2 regions of the Niveibacterium sp. genome follow, and region 1 is predicted to be linked to the other one. Evidence: predicted binding sites of a transcription regulator. Region 1 holds the regulator's gene; the other holds the start of a gene.

The links. Region 1 encodes HrcA, which represses chaperone genes, less so after heat shock. Its sites were predicted from a motif close to TNTTAGCACTCNNNGNCNNNGAGTGCTAANA; they were not measured.
Region 2: rpoH (RNA polymerase sigma factor RpoH) is a predicted target of HrcA. The motif match lies at 12,535-12,565, and genes of this name have one in related genera.

What each region holds. Positions count from the first base shown of each region.
Region 1 is NZ_JAYRDJ010000001.1:363,749-379,416, forward strand. Features, by position in the region: gene hemH (ferrochelatase) at 1-944, opposite strand, end outside; gene hrcA (heat-inducible transcriptional repressor HrcA) at 953-2,002, opposite strand; gene ACE3P0_RS01675 (NAD kinase) at 2,113-2,997, shown strand; gene recN (DNA repair protein RecN) at 3,008-4,675, shown strand; gene fur (ferric iron uptake transcriptional regulator) at 4,729-5,190, opposite strand; gene ACE3P0_RS01690 (outer membrane protein assembly factor BamE) at 5,386-5,670, shown strand; gene dapB (4-hydroxy-tetrahydrodipicolinate reductase) at 5,722-6,525, shown strand; gene ACE3P0_RS01700 (response regulator) at 6,794-9,502, shown strand; gene carA (glutamine-hydrolyzing carbamoyl-phosphate synthase small subunit) at 9,679-10,824, shown strand; gene carB (carbamoyl-phosphate synthase large subunit) at 10,878-14,096, shown strand; gene greA (transcription elongation factor GreA) at 14,109-14,585, shown strand; gene ACE3P0_RS01720 (DUF4149 domain-containing protein) at 14,589-15,053, shown strand; gene ACE3P0_RS01725 (YhbY family RNA-binding protein) at 15,083-15,559, opposite strand; gene ACE3P0_RS01730 (RlmE family RNA methyltransferase) at 15,595-15,668, shown strand, end outside.
Region 2 is NZ_JAYRDJ010000010.1:82,860-98,527, forward strand. Features, by position in the region: gene mpl (UDP-N-acetylmuramate:L-alanyl-gamma-D-glutamyl-meso-diaminopimelate ligase) at 1-860, shown strand, start outside; gene coxB (cytochrome c oxidase subunit II) at 1,187-2,032, shown strand; gene ctaD (cytochrome c oxidase subunit I) at 2,065-3,645, shown strand; gene ACE3P0_RS09115 (cytochrome c oxidase assembly protein) at 3,767-4,327, shown strand; gene ACE3P0_RS09120 (DUF2970 domain-containing protein) at 4,324-4,527, shown strand; gene ACE3P0_RS09125 (cytochrome c oxidase subunit 3) at 4,568-5,416, shown strand; gene ACE3P0_RS09130 (DUF2909 domain-containing protein) at 5,429-5,623, opposite strand; gene ACE3P0_RS09135 (SURF1 family protein) at 5,622-6,383, shown strand; gene ACE3P0_RS09140 (SCO family protein) at 6,370-6,909, shown strand; gene ACE3P0_RS09145 (heme A synthase) at 6,915-7,928, shown strand; gene cyoE (heme o synthase) at 7,909-8,805, shown strand; gene ACE3P0_RS09155 (SCO family protein) at 8,805-9,389, shown strand; gene ACE3P0_RS09160 (DUF6600 domain-containing protein) at 9,492-11,585, shown strand; gene rpoH (RNA polymerase sigma factor RpoH) at 11,645-12,502, opposite strand; gene ACE3P0_RS09170 (hypothetical protein) at 12,663-12,899, opposite strand; gene ACE3P0_RS09175 (oligopeptide/dipeptide ABC transporter ATP-binding protein) at 13,293-14,291, opposite strand; gene ACE3P0_RS09180 (oligopeptide/dipeptide ABC transporter ATP-binding protein) at 14,288-15,361, opposite strand; gene oppC (oligopeptide ABC transporter permease OppC) at 15,364-15,668, opposite strand, start outside.

The DNA.
Region 1 (15,668 bases):
TAGCCGAACTCCTTGCCGCCTGCTGCAATGAAGGCGTGCTTGCACTCCATTGCGATCTCTTCAAGCGTTTCGAGGCAGTCGGAGACAAAACCCGGGCAGATCACATCGATCTTCGTGATACCGGACTTCGCCAGCGCTTGCAGCGTGGGCTCGGTGTAGGGCTGCAACCATTCGGAACGGCCGAAGCGCGACTGGAATGTCAGCACGTAGTCGTCCGGCCCGAGGTCGAGGGCTTCCGCGAGGCGCCGTGCCGTTTTATGGCATTCGCAGTGATACGGGTCGCCACGATCGAGCGTATAACGCGGTACGCCATGAAAGCTCATGACCAGCCGTTCGGCGCGGCCATTGCGCTGCCAGTGCTCCCGCACGCTGGCGGCCAGTGCGGCGATGTAGGCGCCGTCATCCGCAAAGGCGCGAACGAGCCTCAGCTCCGGCAGGTTGCGACAGCGTTGCATCCAGCCCGCCAACGCGTCAGCAACCGATCCGGTCGTGCTGCCGGCATATTGCGGGTAGAGCGGCACGACGAGGATTCGGGTGCAGCCGGCAGCGCGCATTGCATCCAGTTGGGCTGGCATGGACGGGTTGCCGTAGCGCATGGCGTGCATGACTTCGATCGGCTGCTGCCGGTTCTGTCCGAGGTAGCCGCGCAGCAACTTCGCCTGTCGTTGTGTGTGCACCTCCAGTGGTGAGCCGTCGCGGTCCCACACGCTGGCGTACTTCAGCGCGGACTTCTTCGGCCGTGTGTTCAGGATGATGCCGTTGAGAATCGGCCACCAGACTAGGCGCGGAATCTCGACCACACGCGGGTCCGACAGGAATTCCTTCAGGTAACGGCGCAGCGCGCTGGGTGTTGGCGCGTCCGGCGTGCCGAGATTGACCAGCAGCACGCCAACCTTCGGGGCGCTTCCATGCCGGAAGGGCGGTTCGGGCTTGAAACGGGGCATCGATCAGCTCAGTTCTGGGGAGTCAGTGCGCTGGAGAGCAGGCGCGCGGTGATGTCGACGATGGGGATCACGCGCTCGTATGCCATGCGGGTCGGGCCGATCACGCCGAGCGAGCCGACCACCTGTCCATCGACTTTGTAAGGGGCGGTCACGACCGTGCAATCGTCGAGCGAGGCGATGCCTGACTCGCCGCCGATGAAGATCTGTACGCCCTGGGCGTCACGTGACACTTCAAGCAACTGCAGCAACCCCGTCTTGTGTTCGAAGAGCCGGAACAGGTCGCGCAGACGTGCCATGTTGGAGGACAGGTCCTCGACTTCGAGCAGGTTCCGTTCGCCACTCAGCACGTACGATGAGGCGCTCGTTTCCGAAATCGCATCCTGCCCGGCGGTGATCGCGGCGGACATCAGCTCCGACATGTCTTCACGGAGCTGGACAAGTTCGGCGCGCACGCGCTCGCGGATTTCGTCGAACTCCAGACCGGCGAAGTTCTGATTGAGGAAGTTCGTCGCCCGCACCAGTTCGTCGCCGGTGTAGGGGCGTTGCGTCAGCAGGATGCGGTTCTGCACGTCGCCGTTCTGCGTCACGATGATCAGCAGGATGCGACGTTCCGAAAGGCCCACGAACTCCAGTTGCCGGATGCGCGTCGCTTCCTTGCGGGCGGTCACGACCACGCCAGCGAAACGGGTCAGTTCGGACAGCAAATGCGACGCGGCGCTGATCACGCGTTGCGGCTGGTCCGGCTGCAGATGGTGTTCCAGCTCCATCAACTGCGCTTGCTGGAGCGGCTGCACCGTCAGCAGGCTGTCGACGAAAAGCCGGTATCCCTTTGCGGTCGGCACCCGGCCGGCCGACGTATGCGGCGATGTAACAAGGCCGAACTCTTCCAGGTCGGCCATGACGTTGCGGATCGTGGCCGGCGAGAGCTCAAGCCCCGACGAGCGGGAAAGGGCGCGCGAGCCAACGGGCTGACCGTCTGCGATATACCGCTCGACCAGCGTCTTCAACAGGATCTGCGCACGTTGGTCGAGTGGCTGGTTGGCTGGGCGTGATTCCATGTCGGCCATTCTAGGGAAAAAAACCGCAATCGCAACGCGTTGAGGGATTCGACCCGAAGGCGCGCCGTGCTTGCGGCAGCGGTGTCACGCCTTGTGGTTAAATGGGTGCCATGCAGAATGGTTTCAAGACGATCGCGCTGATTGGAAAATACCAGAGCCCGGAAGTGTCGGATGCGGTGCTCCGGCTTGCGCTTTTTCTGCGCGAGCGCGCCTGCGAAGTGCTGATCGAGCAAGGCACCGCAAGTGCCACCGGCATCGGCGGCGAGTTCCGCGTCGCGGCTTTCGACGAGATCGGTGCCAAGGCTGATCTGGCAATCGTGCTGGGCGGCGACGGCACGCTGCTGACCGCGGCGCGGCGGCTTGCCAGTCATGCGGTACCGCTGGTCGGTGTGAACCAAGGGCGGCTGGGCTTCCTGACTGACATCCCGCGTGAGGACATGTTCGAGCACGTCGGCGCGATCCTCGCCGGCCGCGCGCGCCACGACACCCGGATGTTGCTGGAGGCTGAAGTCGTTCGGGCGGGCGACCGAGTCTTCCACACGATGGCGCTCAACGACGCGGTCGTCAGCAAAGGCGAGATCGGCCGCATGATCGAGTTCGAGCTGCACCTGGACGGCGAGTTCGTTTATCACCAACGCTCCGACGGCATCATCGTCTGTACGCCAACGGGCTCTACGGCCTATGCGATGTCAGCGAATGGCCCGATTCTTCATCCGGGTGTTACCGGCATCGCACTGGTTCCCTTGTGCCCGCACGCGCTGACCCATCGCCCGATTACCGTGTCGGACGACTGCCGTATCGAAATCGTGGTGCAGCCGCCACACGATGCACGCGTACATTTCGACGGTCAGGCGCGTTTCGATGCGCGTGCCGGCGATCGCATCCGCATCTGGCGATCGGACCATGTCGTGACCTTGTTGCACCCGCCTGGTTACAGCTACTACTCCATCCTGCGCGAAAAGCTCCACTGGAGCGCAGCGCCGCGACTTCCCTGAAGGAATCACCGTGTTACGTCGTCTGACGATCCGAGACTTTGTCCTGGTCGATCAACTCGACCTCGAATTCGCGCCCGGTTTCGGTGTGCTGACGGGCGAGACCGGGGCCGGCAAGTCGATCCTGCTTGATGCCTTGTCGTTGCTGCTGGGTGACCGTGCGGACAGCGCCATGGTGCGTGCCGGCTGCGAGCGCGCGGAAATTTCCGGCGTGTTCGATTGCGAGGGGGAAGGCCCGGTCGCCGCATGGCTGGCTGCCAACGACCTTGAGGCTGACGTCGAAGTTCTGATTCGCCGCGTGGTCGATGCCGGCGGGCGCTCACGCTGCTATGTGAACGGGTCCCCGGTTACCGCAGCGCAGCTGAAATCGCTCGGCGAGCTGCTGGCTGATATTCACGGCCAGCATGCACACCACGCTTTGTTGCGCGGGGATGCACAGCGCGATCTGCTTGATACCCATGCAGGTGCCACTACGTTGGCGAAAGAGGTAGGGTTGGCTTGGCGTGCCTGGCAGGCCGCCCTGCGCGCGCTCGAAACTGCTGAAGCCGAGGGCGAGGCAAGCGCTCGCGAACGCGAGATGCTGGAGTGGCAGTTGAGCGAGGCGCGCACGCTCGCCTTTGCGCCAGCAGAGTGGCAGCAGACCAACGCAGACCATCAGCGCTTGTCGCACGCCGCAGGCCTGATTGAAGGCGCGGGGGCGGCGCTGGATGCGCTTGATGAGGCTGAGCCTGCGATTGCAACCGAAGTTGAACGTCTGGCCGTGCGGATGACTGAGCTGGCGCGCTTCGATGCGCAGCTGGCTCCGGTTTGCGAGTTGCTGGATGGTGCGGGCATCGCTCTTGGCGAGGCGGTCGCCGAACTACGTCGTTACCGTGATCGGATGGAGCTCGACCCTGAAGCGCTTGCTGAATGTGAGCGGAGGATTGGCGCCGTCACGCAGTTTGCGCGCAAGTACCGCGTCGCCCCCGAGGCGATTCCTGAGCTGGAGGCGGCGTGGAGTGAGCGACTTGCGTTGATTGAGCGTGCAAGCGATCTCGATGCGCTTACGTCGGCAGAGGCGGATGCGCGATCGGCATATCAGAAGTACGCGGCTGAGCTGAGTGAGCGCAGGCGTACGGCGGCCCAGGCGCTCGGGGCGCGCGTCACCGAAGCCATGCAGGATCTGGCAATGGCGGGTGGCCGGTTTGAGATCCGCCTTGTCGAAGTCCCGCAGGGTGGCGCGCATGGACGGGAAGCGGTTGAGTTCCTTGTCGCCGCCAATCCACACCAGGAGCCTCGACCGCTCGCCAAGGTCGCATCCGGCGGCGAGCTTTCGCGGATTGGCCTTGCGATCCAGGTGATCGCGAGCGAAGCGCAGGCGGTACCGACGCTTGTATTTGACGAAGTGGACGTCGGTATCGGTGGGCGTGTTGCCGAGGTGGTCGGCCGGCGCCTGGCTGAGCTTGGTCGGCGCTGCCAGGTGCTGTGCGTGACCCATCTGCCGCAGGTGGCCGCGCGAGCAGACTGGCAATGGCAGATTTCCAAGGAATCGCGCGACGGAGCAACCTATTCGCATGTGCAAGTGCTGGATGCAGCGGCACGCATAGACGAAATTGCCCGCATGCTCGGTGGCGAGCGCATCACCGACACGACTCGAAACCATGCAGCAGAAATGCTGGGGTTGGAAGCTGCGGCGGGGTGAGATCAGGAAGCTTTGTCTGGGCTGAAAAACGGCGCCGTGAGGCGCCGCTCTTTTTACTCGCTCGCGTTGAGCGGGAACGCGGGTGGCATGTTCCGCTTGTGCGGGCAGTCGTCCTTGAGGCAGTCGACATACAGGTGCAAGGCATGCTCGCGCACCTTGAAGCCGCGCTCACTCGCGATGCGATTCTGCTTCTCTTCAATGTCGGCATCGTAGAACTCTTCGACGCGACCGCATTGCATGCACACGAGGTGATCGTGATGCTGGCCGTGGTTCAGCTCGAAGACCGCCTTCGCCGACTCGAAGTGATGGCGTTCCAGCAGCCCCGCTTGTTCGAACTGCGTAAGCACGCGATACACCGTCGCCAGCCCTATATCCATGTTTTCGGCCATCAGCATGCGATAAACGTCCTCAGCCGTGAGGTGACGCTGATCGGTGCGCTGAAAGAGTTCTAGGATCTTGAGCCGGGGTAGGGTGGCTTTGAGACCCATGCTCTTGAGGCTTTGGGAATTGGTCATGGAGGCTTGGCACGGGGGTCGGTTCAGACCCTTATGATATAGTCTGACGCTCCATTTGAAAACGCGACTCGCTCCGTCGAATCCATGCCGCGCTTGAGTTTTCGCCCTGCAGTACTGCTTTCCCTTTTCTGCCTGATCCCTTTGACGAGCGGTTGTGATTGGCTGCGCCCTTACCGGGTTGACGTCCGCCAGGGCATGTCGATTACTGGTGAAATGGTTGGCCGTCTTAAGACCGGCATGACGCCGGAGCAGGTGCGCTTCATCCTTGGTACCCCGCTGCTGAACGATCCGTTTCACGCAGACCGCTGGGACTACCCTTACGAATTTCGCGCTGGCCGTAGTTCAACGGTGGATCGGAAAGTCTTCTCGGTGTTCTTCGTCGAGGGCAAGCTTGCGCGTTGGGAAGGTGACATTCAGCCCGCTCCGCCCAACGACGACGGTCAGAACCGTCTGATCGAAATCGAACCGCGCAAGAAGTAAGCCTATCGCCCCATCCGAATTCAGTAACGACCTGTCTTTGAAGGATTGAGCATGACCGTCAACGTCGCGATCGCCGGTGCGTCCGGGCGCATGGGCCGGATGCTGATTGAAGCCACGTTGCGCGATCCTGTGTGTTCGCTGGCGGCGGCGCTTGATTTGCCTGACAGCCCGTTTCTCGGGCGTGACGCGGGCGAACTCGTTGGTATCGGTCAGTCGGTTGCCATCAGCGCCGATGTGGCAGCGGCCTTCGAAGTGGCCGACTGTTTGATCGATTTCACGCGTCCTGAGGGCACGCTGCGGCACCTTGAGGCCGCGCGCGTTGCCGGCAAGGCCATGATTATTGGCACCACCGGCTTCGATGCTGCCGGCAAGGAGGCGATTGCCCGCGCGGCGGAGACGATTCCCGTGGTCTTCGCGCCGAACATGGCCGTGGGTGTCAACGCCGTGTTCCGTGTGCTGGACGTCGCTGCGCGCATCCTTGCGAGCGGTTACGACATCGAGATCATCGAAGCTCATCACCGGCACAAGATCGACGCGCCTTCCGGCACCGCGCTGCGTATGGGTGAAGTGGTAGCCAATGCAGTCGGGCGCGATCTTGAATCCTGTGCTGTGTACGGTCGCGAAGGAGTCACCGGTGAGCGCCCAGCGCAGCAGATCGGTTTCGCAACCGTTCGCGGCGGCGACATCGTGGGTGATCACACGGTGCTCTTCGCTGGGTTGGGGGAGCGCGTCGAGATCACGCACAAGGCCTCCAGTCGCATGCCGTACGCCTTGGGTGCACTGCGTGCTGCAGCCTTCCTCAAGGGGCGTTCGGCCGGTCTTTACGACATGCAGGATGTGCTCGGCCTGAAGTAATGCGTTTTGCCAACAGCTTGACCAAAGCTGTTGGCGATCTGACGGACGCTTCGGGTACGCTGTGCGGGTCATGCGATCCCTCTGGCCCTAGTCATTCTTCCGGTACGACCGAATGCAAGCCGCACAATCTGGCGATGATCGTGATTCAAACCCAGTAGAGCTTTCGGCCAGCGAATTGCTGGCCGATCAACTTAAGCGGGCGTTCGGAGTCGATTCACCTGCCGGTCTGCTGTCAGCCATCTCACGGCAGGTGGTGCGACCAGATCAGTTGGCTGTTGCTCTGGTCGATCTGCTCTCGATGGTTGGCGGGGCTTATCGCCACTACGAACAGCGCCTTGCGTCGCCAGTTCTTCCTTCGACGGATTCCGATTCGACCCTGAGGGCCGAAAACGCGCGCTTGCGGTCTCAGTGCGATGCGCAGCAGGCGGTGCTCGACGAGCTGCGCGATGCCCTGCATGAGCTTGGCGATGAGCGTGGCGTTGCCGCGCTGGAGCGCCTGGCTGCGGATGAACTCGCACAGTCCCTTTCGGCTGTCGTCAGCGAACGCCGCGAAAGCTCCTTGCTGCAGGGGGTGAGCGAAGAGCGTTTGAAGCTCGCGCTCGACAGTTCAGAAGACGGGATCTGGGACTGGGATGTCGGCACCGGCGTCGTGCACTTCAGCGTGCGCTGGGCGTCGATGCTCGGGCTCTCGCTCGACGAGGTGCCGCCCACGGTCGAGGGCTGGCAAGCGCTGGTCCACCCCGACGACCTGCCGCAGGTGCAAGCGCGGCTGGACGACAACGTCAGCGGCCTTGCCACCGACTACGATTGTGAATTCCGCATGCGCACGCAGCGCGGTGAGTGGAAGTGGATCCTCGCGCGCGGCAAGGTCGTCAAGCGTGATGCGCAGGGCCGTGCATTGCGGCTGGTCGGTACGCATCGCGATATCACCGAACGCAAGCGATTTGAGCTGGAGCTGCTGAACGCTAAAGAGGCGGCGGAGGCGGCTAACCGCGCGAAGAGCGACTTTCTGGCCAACATGAGCCACGAAATCCGCACGCCGATGAACGGCATCATCGGCATGACCGAGCTCGCGCTCGATACCGATCTGGATGATGAACAGCGCGGCTACCTTGAGACGGTCAAGTCTTCGGGCGAGGCGCTGCTGACGATCATTAACGACATCCTCGATTTCTCGAAGATCGAGGCGGGTCGAATGGATCTCGAACTGATCGACTACGCGCTGTTCAACACCGTGGCGGATTCGATCAAGGCGCTTGCGTTGCGTGCGCACCAGAAGGGCCTAGAACTCATCGCGAATATCGATGACAACGTGCCGGTCAGGCTCAAGGGCGATCCGGGGCGTGTGCGGCAGGTGCTGCTGAATCTGATGGGCAATGCGGTCAAGTTCACCGAGCGCGGTGAAGTTGAGGTGGGTGTACGCGTGCTTGAGCGTGACGGTGCATTCGCTCTGATCGAGTTCTCGGTGCGGGATACCGGCATCGGCATCCCTGCCGACAAGCACGGTGCAATCTTCGACGTCTTCTCGCAGGCTGACACCTCGACGACGCGCCGTTTTGGTGGCACCGGGCTCGGCCTGGCGATCTGCCGGCGCTTGGTCGAACTGATGGACGGGCGGATCTGGGTTGAAAGCGTTCCCGATCAAGGGAGTTGCTTCCGATTCACGCTGCGCGCCGAAGTGCTGGAAGACCCTGCGCCGCTCTCGTGCCGTGCCGAGTTTGCCGGTCGTCGCGCCTTGCTCGCGCTCGAGAACCGCACTTTGGCGCAGCGCATTCATGGCTGGCTCGGGGCCGCCGGATTGCCGGTGACCTGGGTTGATTCGGTTGAGTCCGCAGAGACTGCGCTCAAGGCGGCGGCAGATGCGGGCGGGTACTACGACCTGTTGCTGGTGGATGTCGGCCTCGCCGACCCCGGCGGGTTTGCCTTGCCCTCTCGCTTCTTCGATCTTGGCGCTTCTTGCGAACGGATCGTGATGCTGCTCAACACCCCAAATCAGCGCGAGGACGCCGACCGCTGTCGCCGGCTTGGTACGCGAGCGCATCTGGTCAAACCGTTTTCGCGTCGCGATCTGGTGGATGCGGCCTTGCTCGCATTTGGCGTGGATGCGGGTAGCGGATTCTCGCTCGCCGAGTTTGATCTCGTTGCTGCGAGAGCCGCCACCGAGGCGACTGCCGAGCCGCTAGATGTATTGCTGGTGGAGGACAACCCTGTTAACCAAGCCGTAGCGCAGAAGGTGCTTGAGCGCGCCGGGCACCGCGTGGTGCTGGCGAACAATGGCGCAGAGGCGGTGGAGTACTTCGATCGCGGCGGTCAATTCGACGTGATCCTGATGGATGTCCAGATGCCGGTGATGGGCGGGATCGAGGCAACCCGCGCGATCCGCGCGCGCGAAGCACGCCGCAGCTGGGCTGGTACCGGCCTGCTCGAATCGATCCCGATCATCGCGATGACCGCACACGCAATGCCGGCGGACCGCAACCGCTGCCTTGAAGCGGGCATGGATGACTATGTCGTCAAGCCGCTCAAGCCGGCGGAGTTGTTCGCCGCGATCAAGCGTGTCGTGCGTCAGGAGGCGGTGAGCGACGAGTACTATGACGGATCACGCACCGAGATCGAGGGGGATCCTTTCGTGACCAGTGGCGATGTCGCCGACCTTGATCAGACCCGCGATACGCTCGATGGCGATGAATCTGCCGTGCAGATGCTGATTGGCGTTTTTCTGCAGGACTATGGCCGTTCGCGCGCCGAGTTGTTGGGAGCGGCGGAGCGCTCGGACTGGGAGGCTTTGTCTCGCGGCGCGCATTCGCTCAAGGCGTCTGCAGGCATTTTTGGCGCAGCGGCAGCGGCTGACTGTGCCTTGAAGCTTGAGATTGCGGCGCGTAACACGAAGGGGCCTGAGGCGCTGGCCAGGCTGGCGGACCTGATCCCGGAACTGGATCGTCTGGCTAATTATCTGCGTCGTCAGCAGGCAAAATGATCTGATCTGGATTAGGGCGTGCAGGCGGGATTTGCCGTAAGCCGCGGTAATTGCTACAATTTCGTGATCTTGAAAGCGGGATGCGCCGTGTGGCGAATCCCGTTTTTCATGTCCGGCGCCGGTTCCGGCGTCCGCTCAGAATTCCGGAATTTAGCGATAGTTTCAGGGAGTCCGCTGTGACAGCATTTCCCCCAGCCTTGCTCGCGCTCGCCGATGGTACGGTGTTTCACGGCAAGGGGATCGGCGCCGCCGGCAAGTCCGTCGGTGAAGTGGTTTTTAATACCGCCATCACGGGGTATCAGGAAATCCTGACCGACCCTTCCTACACCCGCCAGATCGTGACTTTGACGCACCCGCATATCGGCAACACGGGTGCCAACAGTGAGGACTGCGAAGCGGGCCGCACCTATGCAGCCGGCCTGGTGGTGCGTGATCTGCCCTTACGTGTCTCCAGCTTCCGCGCCGAGCGCTCGCTCGACGTGTACCTCAAGGACGAAGGCGTTGTCGCTATCGCCGGCATCGATACCCGCAAGCTCACGCGAATCCTGCGCGAGAAGGGGGCTCAGTCGGGCTGCATCGTGACCGCTGCGGCCGGCGAGACGATCGACGTTGATGCGGCGATCGCGGCAGCGCGCGGTTTCGCAGGCCTTGCTGGCATGGACCTCGCCCAAGTCGTGACGACCGACAAGTCTTACGCTTGGACGAGTGGCGAGTGGCGCCTTGGCGAAGGTTTCCGCGAACAGTCTGCGGCGCGTTTCCATGTCGTTGCCTACGACTTCGGTGTCAAGCGCAACATCCTGCACATGCTGGCGGAACGCGGGTGCAAGCTGACCGTGGTGCCGGCCAAGACCCCGGCTGCCGAAGTACTGGCGCTCAATCCCGACGGCGTGTTTCTGTCCAACGGCCCGGGCGATCCGGAGCCCTGCGACTACGCGATCGCTGCGATCCGCGAATTCCTCGACCGCAAGATCCCGACCTTCGGCATCTGCCTCGGCCATCAGCTGATGGCGCTGGCCGCTGGTGCGAAGACCATGAAGATGAAGTTCGGCCATCATGGCGCGAACCATCCGGTCAAGGATCTGGATTCAGGCCGCGTGCTGATCACCAGCCAGAACCACGGTTTCGCAGCGGACCCGGCAAGTTTGCCGGCCAACGTCAAGGTGACCCACGTGTCGCTGTTCGACGGCAGCCTTCAAGGCATGGCCTGGACCGACCGCCCGGCGCTGTGCTTCCAGGGGCACCCGGAAGCGAGCCCCGGCCCGCATGACGTGGCCTACCTGTTCGACCGTTTCGTTGGCTTCCTCGAGCAAGCCAAGAAGTGATTATCCCGGCGCGCCGCCCTGAGCTGCGCGCCTCGCCCCGGTGGTGAAGAGACATGCCCAAGCGTACAGACATCCAGAGCATCCTGATGATCGGCGCTGGTCCGATCGTGATCGGCCAGGCCTGCGAATTCGACTATTCCGGCGCGCAAGCCTGTAAGGCGCTGCGTGACGAGGGTTACCGCGTCATCTTGGTTAACTCCAACCCAGCGACGATCATGACTGACCCGGAGATGGCCGATGTGACCTACATTGAGCCGATCACCTGGCAGGTGCTCGAGCGCATCATCGAAAAGGAGCGCCCCGACGCGGTGCTGCCGACGATGGGTGGCCAGACGGCGCTGAATTGCGCGCTGGATCTGTGGCACAACGGCGTGCTCGACAAGTACAAGGTCGAAATGATCGGCGCCAAGCCGGACGCGATCGACAAGGCCGAGGACCGCCAGAAGTTCAAGGAAGCAATGACCAAGATCGGGCTGGAGTCCGCCCGTTCTGGCGTTGCTCACTCGATGGAGGAGGCGTTGGCCGTGCAGGCCAAGGTCGGCTTCCCGGCGATCATTCGTCCGTCCTTCACGATGGGCGGCACGGGCGGTGGTATCGCCTACAACATCGAGGAGTTCGTCGAGATCTGCACCCGCGGCCTCGATCTCTCGCCGACCCGCGAGTTGCTGATCGAAGAATCGCTGCTTGGCTGGAAGGAATACGAGATGGAGGTCGTGCGCGACAAGCACGACAACTGCATCATCGTCTGCTCGATCGAGAACCTCGATCCCATGGGTGTGCACACCGGTGACTCGATCACGATCGCACCGGCGCAAACGCTGACCGATCGCGAGTACCAGATCATGCGTAATGCGTCGATCGCGGTGCTGCGCGAGATCGGTGTGGATACCGGTGGCTCGAACGTGCAGTTCTCGGTCAACCCGAAGGATGGCCGCCTTATCGTCATCGAGATGAACCCGCGCGTGTCGCGCTCGTCCGCGCTGGCCTCGAAGGCCACCGGCTTCCCGATCGCCAAGATCGCCGCGAAGCTGGCCGTCGGTTTCACGCTGGACGAACTCAAGAACGACATTACCGGCGGCGCCACCCCGGCCTCGTTTGAGCCGTCGATCGACTACATCGTCACCAAGATCCCGCGCTTCGCGTTCGAGAAGTTCCCCGCCGCGAATGACCGCCTGACGACGCAGATGAAGTCGGTGGGCGAGGTGATGGCGATGGGCCGCACCTTCCAGGAGTCTTTCCAGAAGGCGCTGCGTGGTCTGGAGACTGGAGCCTACGGGCTCGACGAGGTCGAATGCGATCGCGAGGAACTTGAGAGCGAGCTGGCGAACCCGGGTGCGCAGCGCATCTGGTACGTCGGCCAGGCCTTCCGTGAAGGCATGTCGCTGGATCAGGTTCATGCACTGACCAAGATCGACCCGTGGTTCCTGGCCCAGATCGAAGACATCGTGCTGACCGAGAAGTCACTCGTCGGCCGTTCGCTCAAGGCGCTCCAGGCGCCGGAACTGCGCGATCTGAAGCGCAAGGGCTTCTCCGATCGTCGTCTGTCCAAGCTGCTCGGTACGGACGAAACCAGCGTTCGCCTGCAGCGTCACACGCTGGGCGTGCGGCCGGTCTTCAAGCGCGTCGATACCTGTGCGGCCGAGTTCGCAACGGACACCGCCTACATGTACTCGGCGTATGAGGATGAGTGCGAGGCGCAGCCGAGCGATCGCAAGAAGATCATGGTGCTGGGTGGTGGGCCGAACCGGATCGGGCAGGGCATCGAGTTCGACTACTGCTGCGTCCATGCTGCCCTCGCGCTGCGCGAAGATGGCTACGAGACCATCATGGTCAACTGCAACCCGGAAACGGTCTCGACCGACTACGACACCTCCGACCGCTTGTACTTCGAACCGCTGACGCTGGAAGACATCCTCGAGATCGTCGCGGTCGAAAAGCCGGTTGGCGTGATCGTGCAGTTCGGTGGCCAGACGCCGCTCAAGCGGGCGCGTGAGCTCGAAGCCAACGGCGTGCCGATCATCGGCACCACCCCAGACATGATCGATGCAGCCGAAGATCGCGAACGCTTCCAGAAGCTGCTGAACGACCTCGGCCTCAAGCAGCCGCCCAACCGTACGGCGCGCGCGCCGGAAGAAGCGGTGCGTCTGGCCGCCGAAATCGGTTATCCGTTGGTGGTTCGCCCGTCTTATGTGCTGGGTGGCCGCGCGATGGAAATCGTGCACGAACAGAAAGACCTCGAACGCTACATGCGCGAGGCGGTGAAGGTTTCGAATGATTCGCCGGTGCTGCTCGATCGCTTCCTCAACGATGCCACCGAAGTCGACGTCGATGCGCTATCCGACGGCAAGCAAGTCATCATCGGCGGCATCATGGAGCACATCGAGCAGGCCGGCGTCCACTCCGGCGACTCGGCTTGCTCGCTGCCGCCCTACACGCTGTCCAAGGCGCTGCAGGACGAGCTGCGCCGCCAGACCGAGCTGATGGCACGTGGTCTCAACGTTTGTGGTCTGATGAACGTGCAGTTCGCGATCCAGGGCAAGGGCGATGCCGCCGTGGTGTATGTGCTCGAAGTCAATCCGCGCGCATCCCGCACGGTTCCGTTTGTCTCGAAGGCCTGTTCGCTCCCGCTCGCCAAGGTGGCGGCGCGTTGCATGGCGGGTCGTTCGCTGGTCGACCAAGGTGTCACCGGCGAAATCATTCCGCCGTATTTCTCCGTCAAGGAGGCCGTCTTCCCGTTTGCCAAGTTCCCGGGCGTGGATACGATCCTCGGGCCGGAAATGAAGTCGACCGGCGAAGTCATGGGCGTCGGTCGTACCTTCGCGGAAGCCTTCGTGAAGAGTCAGCTGGCTGCCGGCGTGCGTCTGCCCACCGGCGGTACCGCCTTCATCAGCGTCAAGATGGCGGACCGCCCGAAGGCGATCGAAGTGGCGCGCGAGCTCGTGGAGTTGGGCTTCAAGCTCGTTGCGACGCGCGGCACCTCTGCGGCGATCGAAGCTGCCGGCATCCCTGTGACACCGGTGAATAAGGTGACCGAAGGCCGCCCGCACATCGTTGACATGATCAAGAACAACGAGATCAGCCTCATCATCAACACCGTCGAAGAGAAGCGGCAGGCGATCGCGGATTCGCGTTCGATCCGCACCAGCGCGCTGGCCGCCAAGGTCACGATCCAGACGACCATCGAAGGCGCACGTGCAGCCTGCCTCGGTATTCGCCATCTGTCCGAACTGACGCCCTACGCGCTGCAGGCTCTGCACGCTGAACTGGCTTGACTGGCTAAGTAAATGAACAAGGTTCCATTGACCATTAACGGCGCGGAGATGCTCCGCGCCGAGTTGCAGCGTTTGAAGACGGTGGATCGTCCGGCCGTGATCGAGGCGATTGCCGAAGCGCGTTCCCATGGCGATCTCTCCGAAAACGCCGAATACGATGCCGCCAAGGAGCGCCAGGGCTTCATCGAAGGCCGCATCAAGGAAGTCGAAGGCAAGCTGTCTTCGGCGCAGATCATCGATCCGAAGCTGCTTGATGCGGATGGGCGCTGCGTGTTCGGCGCGACCGTCGATCTGGAGGATCTTGAGTCGGGTGATTCAGTGACTTACCAGATCGTCGGCGAGGACGAAGCCGATCTCAAGTGCGGCAAGATTTCGGTGTCGTCGCCGATTGCGCGTGCGCTGATCGGCAAGTACGCCGGCGACGTCGCAGAGGTTCAGGCTCCGGGTGGTGTGCGTGAGTACGAGATTCTCGAAGTCAAGTACATCTGATCCATGAATCAGATCGCGCGACCGCTTTACTTTCTCGCTTTGACACTGTGGGTCGGAGCGCTGTGGACGATTGGCGGCATCGTTGCGCCAACCCTGTTCTCGGCGCTGCAGGATCGCAGTGTGGCCGGCGCGGTCGCTGGCCGCTTGTTCAACATCGTCGCTTGGTTGGGCGTCGGCAGCGCCTGTTTCCTGATCGTCTTTCAGATCATCGACGCCGGGGGGCAGGCGTTCAAGCGTGCTTCTCTTTGGGTGATCGTGTTGATGTTGCTGCTTACGCTGGCCAGCCTGTTCGGCATTCAACCTTTGCTGGCGCAGCTCAAGGCAGAGGCAATGCCGCGAGAGGTGATGGAGAGCCTGGTGCGCGACCGCTTTGCCGCATGGCACGGTGTTTCCAGCATCCTTTACCTGATCCAATGTGCGCTCGGCGGTGCCTTGGTGGTGCTTGAGACCGTAAGCGGGCGTCGCTGAGGCGCGGAGCCTCAGCGAATTGCAGATGCTCAGCGTCCGCCGCCGGGTTTGCGGCCACCGCTTCGGGGGGCTGCAGCGCCGCGAGGTCCGGCAATGTTGCGCGCGATGGTGCCGCTCTTGAGCCGGGTCGCCGGGCGTGCGAGGCTGCGCGCGTCACCACGCGCCCCAGCGCGAGGCGTTGCGCGGGGGCTGATCGCTGGTGCCTTGGTCGCAGTTTTCGCCTTCTCGGCCAGTTCCGGCGATGGTCTGTAGACAACCAGCAGCTTGCCGATCATCTGTACTGCGGCACAGCCGAGTTCGCTGCAGATGGTGTCCATGTACTGCTGGCGCTCCTCGCGGTCATCGCCGTAAACGCGAATCTTGATTAGCTCGTGTGCGGTCAGCGAACGGTCGATTTCCTTAAGCACCGTGGGCGCGAGGCCTTTTTCGGCAATACTTACGACCGGGTCAAGCCCGTGCGCCTTGGCGCGAAGCTCGCGACGCTGTGCTGCGGTGAGTGTGTTCATGTGGAATTTCTTGTGCAAACTTGCATTTTAGTGCGATGAAGCGGACCAAGACCAGCAAACAATGGATGCAGGAGCATGTCAACGACCCTTGGGTGCAGCGCGCCAAGGC
Region 2 (15,668 bases), on a different contig from region 1:
CGGCGTTCTGCGACAAGCGCTCGAAGTTCGTGCACTACCGCCCGCGTACAGCGATCCTGAACAACCTTGAGTACGACCACGCGGACATCTTTCCGGATCTCGCCGCGATCGAAACCCAGTTTCACCACCTGGTGCGCACGATTCCGCGCCTCGGGCGCGTGATTGCAAACGGTGCCGAGGCGAGCCTGAAGCGCGTGATCGGCCGCGGCTGCTGGAGCGAGCTGGAATGGTTCGACGAGGCCGGCGCGTGGCATGCCCGCGAGGGTGACACTGCGGCGGAGGCGGTCTTTTCCTTGGGTGACGCGGAACTCGGCCGTGCCGACATGCCACTCGCCGGTTCGCACAATCGCGCCAACGCGCTGGCTGCGATTGCGGCGGCCCGCCACGTCGGTGTGCGTCCGCAGGATGCGATTGCCGCGCTGCCGGCTTTCAAGGGCATCAAGCGACGGCTTGAAGTGCGTGGCGTCGTGCGCGGCGTGACGGTGTATGACGACTTCGCCCACCACCCGACCGCGATTCAGACCACTGTTGAAGGTCTACGCCGGCGGCAGCCGCAGGGGCGCATTCTCGCGGTGCTGGAACCGCGCTCCAACACGATGAAGCTCGGCACGATGAAGGATCGTCTGGCACCCAGTCTCGCGCAGGCGGATTTCGTCTATTGCTATGCGAACAATCTGGGGTGGGACCCGGCAGAAGCGCTGGATCCGTTGGGTGACCGGGCGCAGACCTTTGAGTCGATCGATGAACTTGTGCGTGCTGTAGTGCAGCAATCCAGCGCGGGCGACCACATCCTCGTGATGAGCAACGGGGGCTTTGGCGGTGTTCACCAGAAGTTGTTCGATGCGCTCGCAAACACCTGATCCCTTGAGAGCAAAGCAGAAAGGCGCCTCCGGGCGCCTTTTGTTTTTGTGCTGTGTGAGCGGTGAGTGTTTAGGCAGATTGATATGGCGACGCAGCATGCGCGTCTGCGCAACACGTTGATATGAATCAACATTTGTTGCTGTCGGCGCCAGCGCTGTGGCACCATCAAAACAGGACGCGGAAGAACGGCCCGAAAGGGCGTCGTTCCCCCGCGCGGGAGTTGGAGTTGCGGCAAGCGGTCGTGTGAGGCGTCGCGAGGTCGGGTGCTCACGGACTGCAAAGCTGTCGTCAGAAGCAGCACTCATCCGGTGTTTTTCGAGGACCCATGAGGCATACCACTCGCGCATCAGTTCCACTCGCCATGGCGCTCGTCGCCGGCACCGCGTCGGCTGCCGACGCACGCTACAACCTCCAGCCCCCTGTTACTGGCATCGCCGAGCAGATCTACGGCATGCATTCGATGATGCTGGTGATCTGCCTGCTGATCTTCATCGGCGTCTTCGGCGTGATGTTCTGGTCGGTGTTCCGGCACCGCAAGTCCAAGGGCGCTGTCGCAGCCCACTTCCACGAGAACACCGCCGTCGAAATCGCATGGACCGTCGTGCCGGTGCTGATCCTGCTTGGCATGGCCTACCCGGCGACGAAGACTGTGATTTCGATGAAGGACACCTCGAACCCGGACATCACGATCAAGGCCACCGGTTACCAGTGGATGTGGGGCTACGACTACCTCAAGGGCGAGGGGGAGGGCGTGCGCTTCATTTCCACGCTGTCTACGCCTCGCGAGCAGATCGACGGCGGGGCGGCGAAGGGAGCCAACTACCTGCTCGAAGTCGACAACCCGGTGGTCGTGCCGGTGGGTAAGAAGATCCGCATCCTCACCACCGCGAACGATGTGATCCACGCCTGGTGGGTGCCAGCCTTCGGCGTGAAGCAGGACGCCATTCCCGGCTTCATCCGCGACACCTGGTTCCGTGCCGAGAAGGAAGGCGTCTATCGCGGCAACTGCGCCGAACTGTGCGGCAAGGAGCACGGCTTCATGCCGATCGAAGTGCATGTGGTGTCCGCCGCGAAGTACGCCGAATGGGTGGCGGCGCAGAAGAAGCGCATGGCCGCCGAAGCGCAGCCCGCGGCCCCGCAGGCCGCCGCCAACACGGCTGCGTCCGGTTGATCACGCACCGAATCCGAGACAGGAGCTAGAGCATGAGTGCGGTCCCACACGGCCTTGAACACGGACACGAACACCATCACCCGAGCGGGCTGATGCGCTGGATCACGACGACCAATCACAAGGACATCGGCACGATGTACCTGATCTTCAGCTTCATCATGTTCCTCTCGGGGGGCGTGATGGCGCTGACGATCCGCGCGGAGCTCTTTCAGCCCGGCCTGCAGGTGGTGCAGCCGGAGTTCTTCAACCAACTCACCACCATGCACGGGCTGGTGATGGTGTTCGGCGCGATCATGCCGGCCTTCGTCGGCTTCGCGAACTGGCAGATCCCGCTGATGATCGGCGCGAGCGACATGGCCTTCGCGCGGATGAACAACTGGAGCTTCTGGCTGTTGCCGCCGGCTGCGATCCTGCTGATCGGATCGTTCTTTGCGCCTGGTGGCGCATCGGCCGCCGGCTGGACGCTTTATGCGCCGCTGTCGATCCAGATGGGCATGGGCATGGACATGGCGATCTTCGCCGTCCATATCATGGGCATCAGCTCGATCATGGGCGCGATCAACATCGTCGTGACGGTGCTGAACATGCGTGCGCCCGGCATGACGCTGATGAAGATGCCGCTGTTCTGCTGGACCTGGCTGATTACCGCCTACCTGCTGATCGCGGTGATGCCGGTGCTGGCGGGCGCAGTGACGATGATCCTCACGGATCGGCACTTCGGCACCAGCTTCTTCAACGCGGCCGGTGGCGGTGACCCGGTGCTCTACCAGCATGTGTTCTGGTTCTTCGGGCACCCCGAGGTGTACATCATGATCCTGCCGGCTTTTGGCATCGTCTCGCAGGTTATTCCGACCTTCGCGCGCAAGCCGCTGTTCGGCTATGCGTCGATGGTCTACGCGACCGCTTCGATCGCGATCCTGTCGTTCATGGTGTGGGCACACCACATGTTCACCACCGGCATGCCGGCGACCGGCCAGCTGTTCTTCATGTACGCAACGATGCTGATCGCGGTGCCGACCGGCGTGAAAGTGTTCAACTGGGTCGCGACGATGTGGCGCGGCTCGATGACCTTTGAGGCGCCGATGCTGTTTTCGGTCGGCTTCCTGTTCGTCTTCACGATGGGCGGCTTCACCGGGCTGATCTGCGCGATCGCGCCGATCGACATCCAGATCCAGGATACGTATTACGTCGTGGCGCACTTCCACTATGTGCTGGTTGCCGGCTCGCTCTTCGCGCTGTTCTCCGGCGCCTACTACTGGCTACCAAAGTGGACCGGCCACATGTACGACGAGCGCCTCGGCAAGCTGCACTTCTGGTGCTCGATCATCTTCTTCAACATCACCTTCTTCCCGATGCACTTCCTCGGGCTGGCCGGCATGCCGCGGCGCATTCCGGACTACAACCCGATGTTTGCGGACTTCAATGCCATCGCCACGATCGGCGCCTTCGGGTTCGGGCTTTCACAGTTGATCTTCCTCTTCACGGTCATCAAGTGTGTGCGCGGTGGTGAGAAGGCCGCAGCCAAGCCTTGGGACGGTGCCGAGGGGCTTGAGTGGACGGTGCCGTCGCCGGCGCCGTACCACACCTTTGAAGAGCCGCTACTGATCAAGTGAGCCGGTCGATGACGAAGAAGAGCAGTGCGCGCAGCAATCTGAAGACAGCCATGGGGCTGGGCTCGGTCGCGCTGGTGTTCTTCTTTGGCGTGATGCTCAAGTACTGGTTGCAGAACCACCAATGAGCACACCGGAACGCGCCTCGGAAAATCGTCGTCTGTTGCTGCGGCTGGCGATCGCGGCGGTCGCGATGTTCGGTTTTGGTTTCCTGCTGGTGCCGTTCTACAACACGATCTGTGAGGTCACCGGCATCAATCGCCTGATGAAAGCGGATGCGCAGGCGGCCAACAGCCAGGTCGATGCCTCGCGCACGCTGACCGTCGAGTTTGACGCCAACACCCACGCGTTGCCGTGGCGCTTCTCGCCGCAGCAGTCGAGTGTGAGCACGCACCCCGGCGCACTGGTGCGGGTGGATTACGTGCTGGAGAACACCACGGACAAAACGGTGGTGGGGCAAGCGATCCCGAGCTATGGGCCACGCGTCGCCGCGCAGTACGTGAAGAAGCTCGAGTGCTTTTGTTTCCAGCAGCAGACCCTGGCGCCGCACGAGCGCCGTGTCATGCCGGTGGTCTTCGTGGTGGACGCGGCGCTGCCGGCTGAAGTGAATACCGTGACCTTGTCGTACACCTTCTTCGAGGTGGAAGGCGCTGCGCCTGTGGCCGCCGCGGGGCGGGCCGGGTGACGACAACGCCGCGGGCCGGCTTCCTGGCAACGCTGCGTGCGGTGTTGTGGTCGTTCATCGGTGTGCGCAAACGACAGGATTATCAGCAGGACGCGAGTTCGCTGAATCCGCTTGCGGTGGTGGTGGCGGGCTTGATCGCGGGTGCGTTGTTCATCTTCACGCTCGTGATGGTTGTGTCATGGGTTACGGCGTCGCCTTGAAGGCGCCGACATAAAACAGCATCGACAGGGAGACGCACAGATGAGCTCCACGCTCGAAAAGTATTTCGTACCCGAGCCCTCACGCTTTCCGATCTTCGGCTCCGCCGCCTTGTTGCTGATCGGTGCGGGTGCGGCGATGTGGCTCAACCGGGTATCGCCCGGTTCCTGGATGGTGGCGGCCGGGTTCGCGACGCTGATCTACATGCTGTTCGGCTGGTTCGGCCAAGTGGTGCGCGAATCCGAAGGCGGCAAGTACGGCGCGCAGGTTGACCGTTCGTTCCGCTGGAGCATGGGCTGGTTCATCTTTTCGGAGGTGATGTTCTTTGCGGCCTTCTTCGGCGTGCTCTTCTACGTTCGCGTGCTGGCCTTGCCTGAGCTGGGTTCCGGCAAGTCCGCGATGCTGTGGGACGGGTTCAAGAGTGCCTGGCCCAACGCCGGCCCTTACGCGGAAGAGGCCTTCACGCCGATGGCGGCGTGGGGGATTCCTGCCATCAATACCGCGATCCTGCTCAGCTCGGGCGTTACCCTAACTTGGGCGCACTGGGGTTTGTTGAAGGGTGCGCGAGGGCAGTTGATCAAGGGGCTTGTGCTGACGGTGCTGCTTGGCGTGATCTTTCTGTGCCTGCAGGCTTATGAGTACCACCATGCCTACGCCGAGATGAACCTCACGCTGGCATCCGGCATTTATGGATCGACGTTCTTCATGCTCACCGGCTTTCACGGCATGCATGTGACGATTGGCGCGACGATGTTGATCGTGATCCTCGCGCGCAGCATCAAGGGGCACTTTACGGCGGAGCGCCACTTCGCCTTCGAGGCGGTGGCGTGGTACTGGCACTTCGTCGACGTCGTGTGGCTGTTCCTGTTCGTCGTCGTCTACTGGCTTTGATCGCGGCGGGCGTCAGAGCCTGCCGTTGACCAGGCCGAAGTGATAGCTCGCCATCAGCAACAGGAACAGCAGCAAGGACATGCCGACCCGTATCGACAAGGCCATCGCCGTGCGCTGACCCGCACCGCGATCCTTGAGCAGGAAGCCCAGCGCGGAAGCCAGGCTTGCCACGATCAGCAGCAGAAACACGATCACCAGAACGCGCATGTCTCACTCCGGAATGCTTGTCACGCAGTGTAGTTCAGCCCCGGCGGCTTCGGCCAGCCGGCGTGCCGCGTTGCGCCGCGCGGTGGCGCTGCTGGCGGGCTTCGCGTGCTGCGTGTTGTTCCTCGCACTCGGGCGTTGGCAAATGCAGCGCGCCGACTTCAAGGCATCGCTGGCCGCATCGCACGCCGCGGCCGGCGCCGCGCAGGCGCTTCCCGCTTCCGCCGATGCAACGCATTACGACGGTGCGCGGGTGTCGGTGCGCGGGCACTGGTGGGTCGAGCGCAGCGTCTGGGTCGATAACCGGACTCACGCTGGCCGCGCCGGCGTGCATGTCGTCACCCCGCTGGTGCTGGCTGACGGCAGCTGGCTGTTCGTCAATCGAGGCTGGGCGCCGATGCCGGCCGACCGCGCACAGCTCCCCTTGCCGCCCCTGCAAGTTGGAGAGCAAACGCTGCTTGGCGTTGCGGTGCTGCCATCAACGCAGGGCTTCACGCTGGCTGGCGGCGATGCGCGCGAGGCGCTGTGGTCGCGCATCGATGCGACGCAGATGCAGCGGCGGGCGGGCGCCGCAAAGGCCTATCCACTTTTGCTGCAACTGGAAAGCGACGTCGGGGACGGTCTCGTGCGCGAATGGGCGCCGCTGGCCTTCGGGCCGGAGAAACATCGCGGCTATGCGATGCAATGGTTCTTGCTCGCCGCGTTGGCGGCTGGACTGACGCTGTGGTTTGGAATGAGGAGTCTGCGACGTGATGAAGCCTGATGCCCGCCGCACTTTGCTGTTGATCGCGGCTGTATGTGCTGCGCCGGTGATCGCCAGTTACACGCTTTACTGGTTCGGACGCGCGCCGGGCGGCGCCAACTACGGTGAGCTGTTGCAGCCAGCACCATGGCAGCCGGGGCGCATGGTCGAACTCGGTGGCCGCGCGCTGGATCCGGCGAGTCTGAAGGGGCGTTGGTTGATGGTCTACGCGGCCCCATCGGCGTGCGATGCGACTTGTCGGCACGATCTCTGGATCATGCGCCAGGTACGTACGGCGCAAGGCAAGGAAATGGAGCGCGTGGAGCGGGTCTGGCTGGTGACGGATGGCAGCACGCCCAGTGCGGAGTTGCTGGCCGAACATCCGGGCTTGCGCGTGGTGCATGGCGACGCCGCGGCGGCGCCCAGCGGGCGCATCGAAATGGTCGATCCGCTCGGTAACCGGATGATGCGCTACCCCGCACAACCCGAACCGAAGCGGATCATCAAGGATCTGACGCGCATCCTGAAGTACTCGCAGCTCGGGTGACCGTCATGTTGCGCAGACTCGTCCTCGCCGCGCTGTCGCTTGCCTGCATCGTGATCGTGCTGGGGGCCTATGTGCGGCTTTCGGATGCGGGGCTCGGCTGCCCTGACTGGCCCGGCTGCTACGGCCAACTGAGTCCGCATCACGCAGCCGACGCCATCTCGGCCGCCCAGGCGGAAGCGCCGCAGGGGCCGGTTTCAATGCCCAAGGCGTGGAAGGAGATGGTCCATCGCTATCTGGCGGCGTCGCTGGGATTGCTGATCCTTGGTATCGCGGTGTCGGCCTGGCGCCGCCGTCGCGAAGGCGCGCCGCTCGGGCTCGCGCTGGCGCTCGTGGGTGTGGTGATTTTTCAGGGGTTGCTTGGCAAATGGACGGTCACGCTGCTGCTGAAGCCAGCCATCGTGAGCGGTCACTTGATCGGCGGCATGACGACGGCAGCGCTGCTCGCATGGCTCGCGTGCAGACTATCCGGTCTGCGTCGCATCGAAGTGTCGCCCGCGCAAGCGTGGCTCGCTCGTTCAGCTTTTGTCGCGCTGATCTGCCAGGTCATTCTCGGCGGGTGGGTCAGCACCAACTATGCCGCGCTGGCCTGCACCGATTTGCCGACCTGCCATGGCGCTTGGTGGCCAGAGGCCGATTTCCGCAATGCCTTCCATCTTGTTCGCGAACTTGGCATGACCGCCACGGGCGATCTGCTGTCGAACGCGGCGCTGACTGCGATACACCTGAGTCATCGTGTTGGCGCGCTTGTGGCTGGCGTGTTGCTCGCCGCGCTGTCGGTTGCGCTGCTACGCCGTACGACGACGCGGGGTCTCGGTGCCCTGTTGCTGGCAGCGCTCGTGTTGCAGATTTCGCTGGGCGTCGCCAACGTGCTGCTGAGCCTGCCGTTGCCGCTCGCGGTGATGCATAACGCCGGCGCGTTGCTGCTGGTGCTGGTGATGGTCCGGATCAACCACGCCGTGCGGCCGCGTGCCGTGCCGGTACTTCGGGGGAGGTGCCTGAATGAGAACGCTCTCGCTTGAGTTCGCGCAGCCGCTGGCCGACCGTTTGCGGGCCTTCGGCGCGCTGACGAAATTTCGCGTCAACCTGCTGATCGTCTTTTGCGCGGTGATCGGCATGTTCCTCGCCGTGCCGACGGGTCTGCCCGGCGCCGCGACGGTGTTCGCCGCCACGCTCGGTATCGCCTGCGTTGCCGGTGCGGCGGCGGCGATCAACTGCCTCATCGAACAGAAGATCGATGCGGTGATGGCGCGTACCCGCGCGCGGCCGCTGCCCCGCGGTGTGCTGACGCCAGCCGAGACGCTGGCCTTCTCGGGCCTGCTTGGCGGCTTCGGCCTGACGGTGTTGTGGCAGGCGGTGAACCCGCTGACGATGTGGCTGACGCTTGCGACCTTTGTGGGCTACGCCGTGATCTACACCGTGCTGCTGAAGCCCTACACGCCGCAGAACATCGTGATCGGCGGTGCGTCCGGCGCGATGCCGCCGGTGTTGGGCTGGGCTGCGGTGACGGGAGAGGTGTCGGCGGACGCCTGCCTGCTGTTCCTGATCATCTTCGCTTGGACGCCGCCGCACTTCTGGGCGCTCGCGCTGTATCGCACGCAGGAATACGCCCGTGCCGGCCTGCCGATGCTGCCGGTAACCCACGGCTCGGAATACACCCGCCTGCAGGTGCTGCTTTATACGTTGATCCTGTTTGCGGTGACGCTGTTACCGTACGCAACCAAGATGAGCGGCTTGCCCTACCTTGTTGCGGCTGTCGCCCTTGGGGCTGGTTTCATCCGCTACGGCTGGCGGCTCTGGATGAACTACTCCGACGCGCTCGCGCGCCGCGCTTTCCGGTATTCGATCGTGTATCTTTCAGCGCTGTTCGCCGCCCTGCTGATAGACCACTACCTGTGATGCGCCGCCGCTTTCTCGCCGTGCTCGCAGCCGCCCTTTTAGGCGGCTGCGGCGTTTCTGACGCCCCGAAATTCCACGCCACCGACATCACCGGTGCCGACTATGCCAAGGCCTTCACGCTGACCGATCAGCACGGCAAGTCGCGCTCGCTGGCTGAGTTCAAGGGCAGGGCTGTCACCGTGTTCTTCGGCTACACGCAATGTCCAGACGTTTGCCCGACCAACCTCACGACGATGGCGCAGGTCGTAAAGCTGTTGGGGGCCGATGGCGAGCGCCTGCAGGTGCTGTTCGTTACCGTCGATCCGCAGCGCGATACACAGCAGCTGCTGTCGGAGTACATGCCTGCGTTTAACCCCAGCTTCATCGGACTGCGTGGCGATGCCGCGACGACCGAGCGCGTGATGAAAGACTTCCGCGTCTTCGCGCAGAAGCAGGGCGACATCGCAGGCGGCAACTACACGGTGGACCACACTGCCGGCACCTATGCCTACGACCCGCAGGGCCGCCTGCGGCTCTACATCCGCCACGGTGAAACACCGCAGAACATCGCGGACGATCTGCGCCTGCTGATCGCCGGCAAGTAGGCTTCACCGACTGTTACAACTCCTTGCCTGGCCGCCGTCAGCGACGCTGAACCGTGAGGCGTTGAGCAGGTACGCCCGCCGTGTCGGCGCGGCGATCTTGCAATGCGCGCAGCGCAGTGGGGGCTTTTGATGCGGGAGTGGCGAGCAGACGGCGGCTTGCGTTGGGTGTGGGCGCTGATTGGCGCGCTGTGCTTGATGGCGCAGGCTTGGGCCGAAGTGCCGGACCCGCCTGGGCGGGTCGGCCGGATCAGCCTCGTTGAGGGGCGAATCGAAGCCTGGATGGCGGATAGCCAGGACTGGGCGCCGATCAATGTGAACATGCCGGTCACCTCTGGCGTCGGGCTCTGGAGCGCGACTGATGGTCGCGCCGAGGTCCGTATCGGCAGCACCTCAGTGCGTCTGGACGCCGATTCGCAACTCAATTTCGATCGCGTCGACGACGCCGTGCTCGCCCTTGAGGTGCGGCGAGGCGTGGCTCGCGTGCGCCTGCGCAGCCTGCCGGACGACGAGCAACTGCTGATCAGCGCGGGGGGCGTGCGCATCGAAGCGCAACGCGCCGGTGACTACGCGCTGGAATACGACCCTGCCTCACGCCGTGCCTGGGTCTCCGTGTTTGCCGGCCGTGCGCGTGTCAGCGGCGTTGTCGAGCGGCTTACGGTACTGGCGGGCCAGCGCGTCGAACTCAATCTTGAGGCGCAGCGTCTCGTCGCGTCGGAAGAAGCCACTCGCAGCCAGTTCGACGAATGGGCGGAGGGGCGTGATCGCGAGCAGGATCGGCTGGCGTCGAGCCGCTATGTGTCGCCCGAGATGACCGGCATCGAGGCGCTCGACGGCCACGGTCGTTGGGAGGAAGACGGCCGCTATGGGCCGCTGTGGTATCCGGTCGCGGTGGCGCCGGGCTGGGCGCCTTACCGCTTCGGCCATTGGGCCTGGGTTGCGCCCTGGGGGTGGACCTGGATCGACGATGCGCCCTGGGGCTTCGCGCCCTTCCACTACGGGCGCTGGATCATGATCGGCAGCCGTTGGGCCTGGGCGCCGGGTAGCTACGTCGCGCGCCCGGTGTATGCGCCAGCGCTGGTGGGTTTCTACGGCGGCACGCCCGGCATCGCGATCAGCGTGCGGCTCGGGCCGGTCGTCGGCTGGTTCCCGCTCGCGCCCTTCGAGGTCTATCGCCCGGCCTACGCCTACAGCGACAACTACATCCGGCGCATCAACATCACCCATGTCACGCGTATGCCACCTACGCCCGGCGGCCAGAATGGTGACTTCCCGCGCCGACCGATCGACTATCGCTACGGCGCACAGCTTGATGCCGCTACCTTTGTGTCGCGCGACGATTTCTTCCGTTCCCGCCCGATTCAACATGCCCAGGACGGTGTGCGTACCGACGTGATCCGACACCTGCCGATCGGCGGCATGCCACCACCGCCTCCGGGCGTCACGCCGCAGCCGCCTCGCGGGCCCGGCGGTGCTGGCTGGTCGAACGATCCACGCCGGTCCGGCGGGCCCGGGGCACAACCGGTACCGCCTTCTGCGCCATCGCCGATGCCGCCGCGAATTCCGGGCGACCCACAGCGGGGGGATCTGCCGCGCTACCCGATCGGCGATCCGCGCCGGGCACCGCAAGGCTGGGGTGGCGAACGTGCAGGGCCGCAGGCGCCGGCTGACCGCCCGATACCGGCTGCACCGCCCGTGCGCAGCGCGCCGGCGCCGATCATCCCGATCGAACGCGACGTGCGTCCGCAAGCCACCCCGCCGCAGCGTGAACCTGCCATGCCCAACATTGGGCCGCAACAGAACCAGCCCGGGGTCGTGCCCGGCATGCCACGGCAAGGGGCTGAGCCGGTTCATTCGGGGGCGTCGGGCGTGCCGCGAAGCAGTGACGGCGCGCCACCGCGGCGCTGGCCGCCCGCGCCGGGCAGCGAGCAGGCGCCGCCGCCGCGCCCGAATCCGAGCATGCCGCCGCGCATGATGCCGATTCCCGGCGGGGGTGGTGCTGAGGCTCAGCGCGGTGGCCCGCGTCCGCCTGCGCCTGAGGGGCGTCCGGCAGAACCGCGCGGTGATCGGCAGCCCATGCAGGGCGTCAATCCGCCGCCGCAGCGAGCGCCCGAAGGGGGTAACCGTGCGCATGACACGCGCGAACATGGCCGCCAGGAACCCGAGCGGCCCCGCCGCCCGGGTCAGCAAAGCGAGTAACGGAAAACAACAAGGCCCCTTGCGGGGCCTTGTTCATATCGTTGGCACAGGCTGGCGATTCACACGTACGCCGCCAGCGCGCCCTTCATTTTCTGCAGCGCCTTCGCCTCGATCTGGCGAATGCGTTCGGCGGAAACGCCGTACTCGCTGGCCAGCTCCTGCAGCGTGGCGCTCTCGTCGTCGGCCAGCCAGCGGCGGCGGATGATCGCGCGGCTGCGCTCATCGAGCGATTCCAGCGCACTCTCCAGCCCTTCGCTTTGCAGGCGGTCGCGGCCACGTGCTTCCAGCACGGCGGTCGGTTCGGCGTTGGCGTCAGCGAGGTAGGCGATCGGTGCCACACGGCCGTCGTCGTCCTCTTCCGGGCCGAGTTCCAGCGCAACGTCGCCGCCCGAGAAGCGGGTTTCCATCTCGCGCACTTCTTCCGGCTTCACGCCTAGCACGCGGGCCATTTCGGCCACTTCGCCGGTGGTCAGCGTGCTGCTGTCGGTCTTCATGCTGCGCAGATTGAAGAACAGCTTGCGCTGCGCCTTGGTGGTCGCGATCTTCACCAGACGCCAGTTCTTCAGGATGTATTCGTGGATCTCGGCCTTGATCCAGTGGATCGCAAAGCTCACCAGGCGTACGCCGCGATCCGGGTCGTAACGCTTGACGGCCTTCATCAGGCCGACGTTGCCTTCCTGGATCAGGTCGCCGTGCGGCAGGCCGTAGCCGAGATAGTTGCGGGCAACCGAAACCACCAGCCGCAGGTGCGAAAGCACCAGCTGACGCGCAGCCTCGAGATCCTGTTCGTCGCGCAGCTTGCGCGCGAGCGAAAGCTCCTGCGCTTCGGTCAGGATCGGGAAGCGGTTCGCCGCCTGAACGTACTGATCCAGACTGCCCAGTGCGGACGGGACGGGGAACGACAGCGATGTGGTCATCTGCATACCTCCAACAATTACCTCTGGAACAATGTTAGCACTCGATGCTAGAGAGTGCTAATAACGCATTTTGTTCCTGGCATTTGTGTTTGCATGCAGACCGAGGACCTTGCCGGCGCGCCGTCTGGCGACTCGCCGGGCTTCGCTTGCTACGTGGCGCTCAGGCGACCGGTTCGAGTTCCGAGGCGTAGAACAGCGCCTCGAGCGAAGCGCAGGCCTCGTCAGGGTCGACCTTCACGTACCACATGGCTTCGCGCGCGTTGCCGCCGAGGCGGTTCTTGCGTACCAAGGTGCCGGTGCGGCCATTGAAGAAGGCGTGCCGGGCGGCAGCGCCGGCGTCGAGGTGGCCAATGCGGACGCGATGTCCGACCTCGAAGCTAGGGGTTTGCGTACTCATGTTCAGTGTTCTCGCTCTGGAAGAACGGTCGCGTTGTGGGAGCGCGATCGGGTTTTGTCTCTGTCGCGGATTCTTCGCTTGTGGCGAAGTCGCGTCTTGATAGTGTTTGACGATTTTACTCGTCGAAAATGACAAAACGCTATCCATTTGGCAAGAACGCTTCTTGCGTTGCAGCAAATGAAGATGGGATTAGTACCAAAGAGCGTGTCCGTTCACATTGACGGAAAGGCTCTTTGGGGGCGGGTTTCCGGGCTAGTCGAAATTTGCTTTGCTGCCGTAGCGAAATGGGGACCTGTTTTTTCCAGAAATCTGTTGCGCCGCCGCAGATGCGAGGCGCGCAATCCGCAAGCGCGGGCTGGATTTGATGGAAATTGCGCGCCTGATGCGCGCCGTTCAGCCGGCCGCATCGATCTCCGCCAAGGTGCAGGCCACGGCGTGGCTGCCGCTTCGATGCGCCAGCTTCGGTACGCCGACGCCGCAGGCCGCAATTGCATTCGGGCAGCGGGTGCGAAACACGCAGCCGGAGGGCGGCGAGATCGGGCTCGGCAGGTCACCTTCGAGGATCTGCACGGTCTTGTTTCGTTCCAGTGCCGGATCGGGAATCGGCACCGCGGAGAGCAGCGCTCGGGTGTAGGGGTGGGCCGGGGCGCGGAACAGCGTGTCGGCGTCGGCCGTCTCCATCACCCGGCCGAGGTACATCACCAGCACCCGGTCCGAGATGTGGCGCACCACCGCCAGATCGTGGGCAATGAAGATCAGCGCCAGCCCGTCTTCCCGCTGCAGAGCCATCAACAGGTTGATGACCTGAGCCTGGATCGATACATCCAGCGCGGACACCGGCTCGTCGCAGATGATCAGTTTGGGCTTCACGATCAGCGCCCGCGCGATGCCGACCCGCTGGCACTGGCCGCCGGAGAACTCGTGCGGGTAGCGGTTGATCACGTTCGGTTGCAGGCCGACGCGGGCCATCACCCGTTCGACTTCCGCCTTGACCTCGGCGGGCGCCATGCCCGGCCGCAGCCAGCGCAGCGGTTCGGCGATGATGTCGCCGATGGTCATGCGCGGGTCCAGTGACGAGAGCGGGTCCTGGAAAATCATCTGCACGTCGCCGCGCAAGGCTTGCCATTCCGCTTCCGGCAGACCGGCCAGTTCGCGCCCGGCGAGCTTCACACTGCCGCCGGCGATCGGGTTCAGGCCGACCAGCGCGCGCGCCAGTGAGCTCTTGCCGCAGCCGGATTCGCCGACGATGCCCAGCGTCTCGCCCGCGGCCAGCGTGAAGCTGACCTCCTGCACCGCTTTGAGCCTGCGCGGCGGCGCCCAGGGCGCCCAGCCTTCGCGGCCGACCTTGAATTCGACCCGCAGGTCGCGGACTTCCAGCAAGGGGGCGGTCATGCGGCGCCCTCCGTTTCGGCGCGTAGCAGGTGTTCGATCGGTCGATGGCAGGCGCGGCGGCGCTGGTCGCCGAAGTCGGCGAGCGGTGCCGGCGCAAGGCAGGCGGCGTCGCGCTCGATGCAGCGGGGTGCGAACGGACAGCCCGGCGGCAGCGCGAGCAGGTTCGGCGGGTTGCCGGGGATCGTGGCCAACTGGTCGCTGCCGTGGGTGTGGTCCATGCGCGGCACGGCATGAAGCAGGCCCATCGTGTAGGGGTGGCTGGGACTGGCGAACAGAGTCTCGGCCGGGCCTTGTTCCATCACGCGGCCGGCGTACATCACCAGCACCTGATCGCAGACGCCGGCGACGACGCCCAGATCGTGCGTGATCATGATCACCGCGGTGCCGAAGTCGCGCCGCAGCTCTTGCAGCAGCCGCAGGATCTGCGCCTGCACGGTGACGTCCAGCGCGGTGGTGGGCTCGTCGGCGATCAGGAGTTTCGGCCGGCACAGCAGCGCCATCGCGATCACGACCCGCTGCCGCATGCCGCCGGAAAACTCATGCGGGTACATGCCCAAGCGTTTCTTCGCCTCTGCGATCTTCACCGCGTCGAGCATGCGCACGGATTCTGCCGCTGCCGCCTTGCGATCCATGCCCTTGTGGAAACGCAGCACCTCGGTGAGCTGGTCGCCTACCGTGAGGTAGGGGTTCAGCGCGGTCATCGGGTCCTGGTAGATCATCGCGATCTCGGACCCGCGGCGGCGGTTCAGTTCGGCTTCCGACAGCGCCAGCAGGTTCGCGCCGCCGTAGATCACCTCGCCGCTCGCGCGGCCGTTCTTCGCCAGTAGACCCATCAGCGCAAAGGCGGTCTGGCTCTTGCCGGAACCGGACTCGCCGACGATGCCCAGCGATTCGCCCTCGGCGAGGTCGAAGGAAAGGTCGTTGACCGCCGCAACCTCGCCTTCGGGCGTGGCGAAGCGGACGTTCAGGTTGCGGACTTGAAGGAGGGATCCGGCGGCGCTCGGCCGCCCGGAGCCGCCGGGCGCCCCCCTGGGGGGCAGCGAGCGAGAGCGAGCGTGGGGGTCGTTCATCATCAACGCTCCTTCGGGTCCAGCGCGTCGCGCAGGCCGTCGCCGATGAAGTTGAAGCAGAACAGGGTGGTGACCAGGAAGCCGGCCGGAAAGGCGAGCTCCCAGGGCGCGGCCTCGATCGCCTTGGCGCCCTGTTCGAGCAGCGCACCCCAGGACGTCATCGGTTCCTGCACGCCGAGCCCGAGGTAGGAGAGGAAGCTCTCGAACAGGATCATCGAGGGCACCAGCAGCGTTGCGTACACGACCACGATGCCCAGTACGTTCGGCACGATGTGGCGGGTGATGATGCCCCAGCGCGACACGCCGC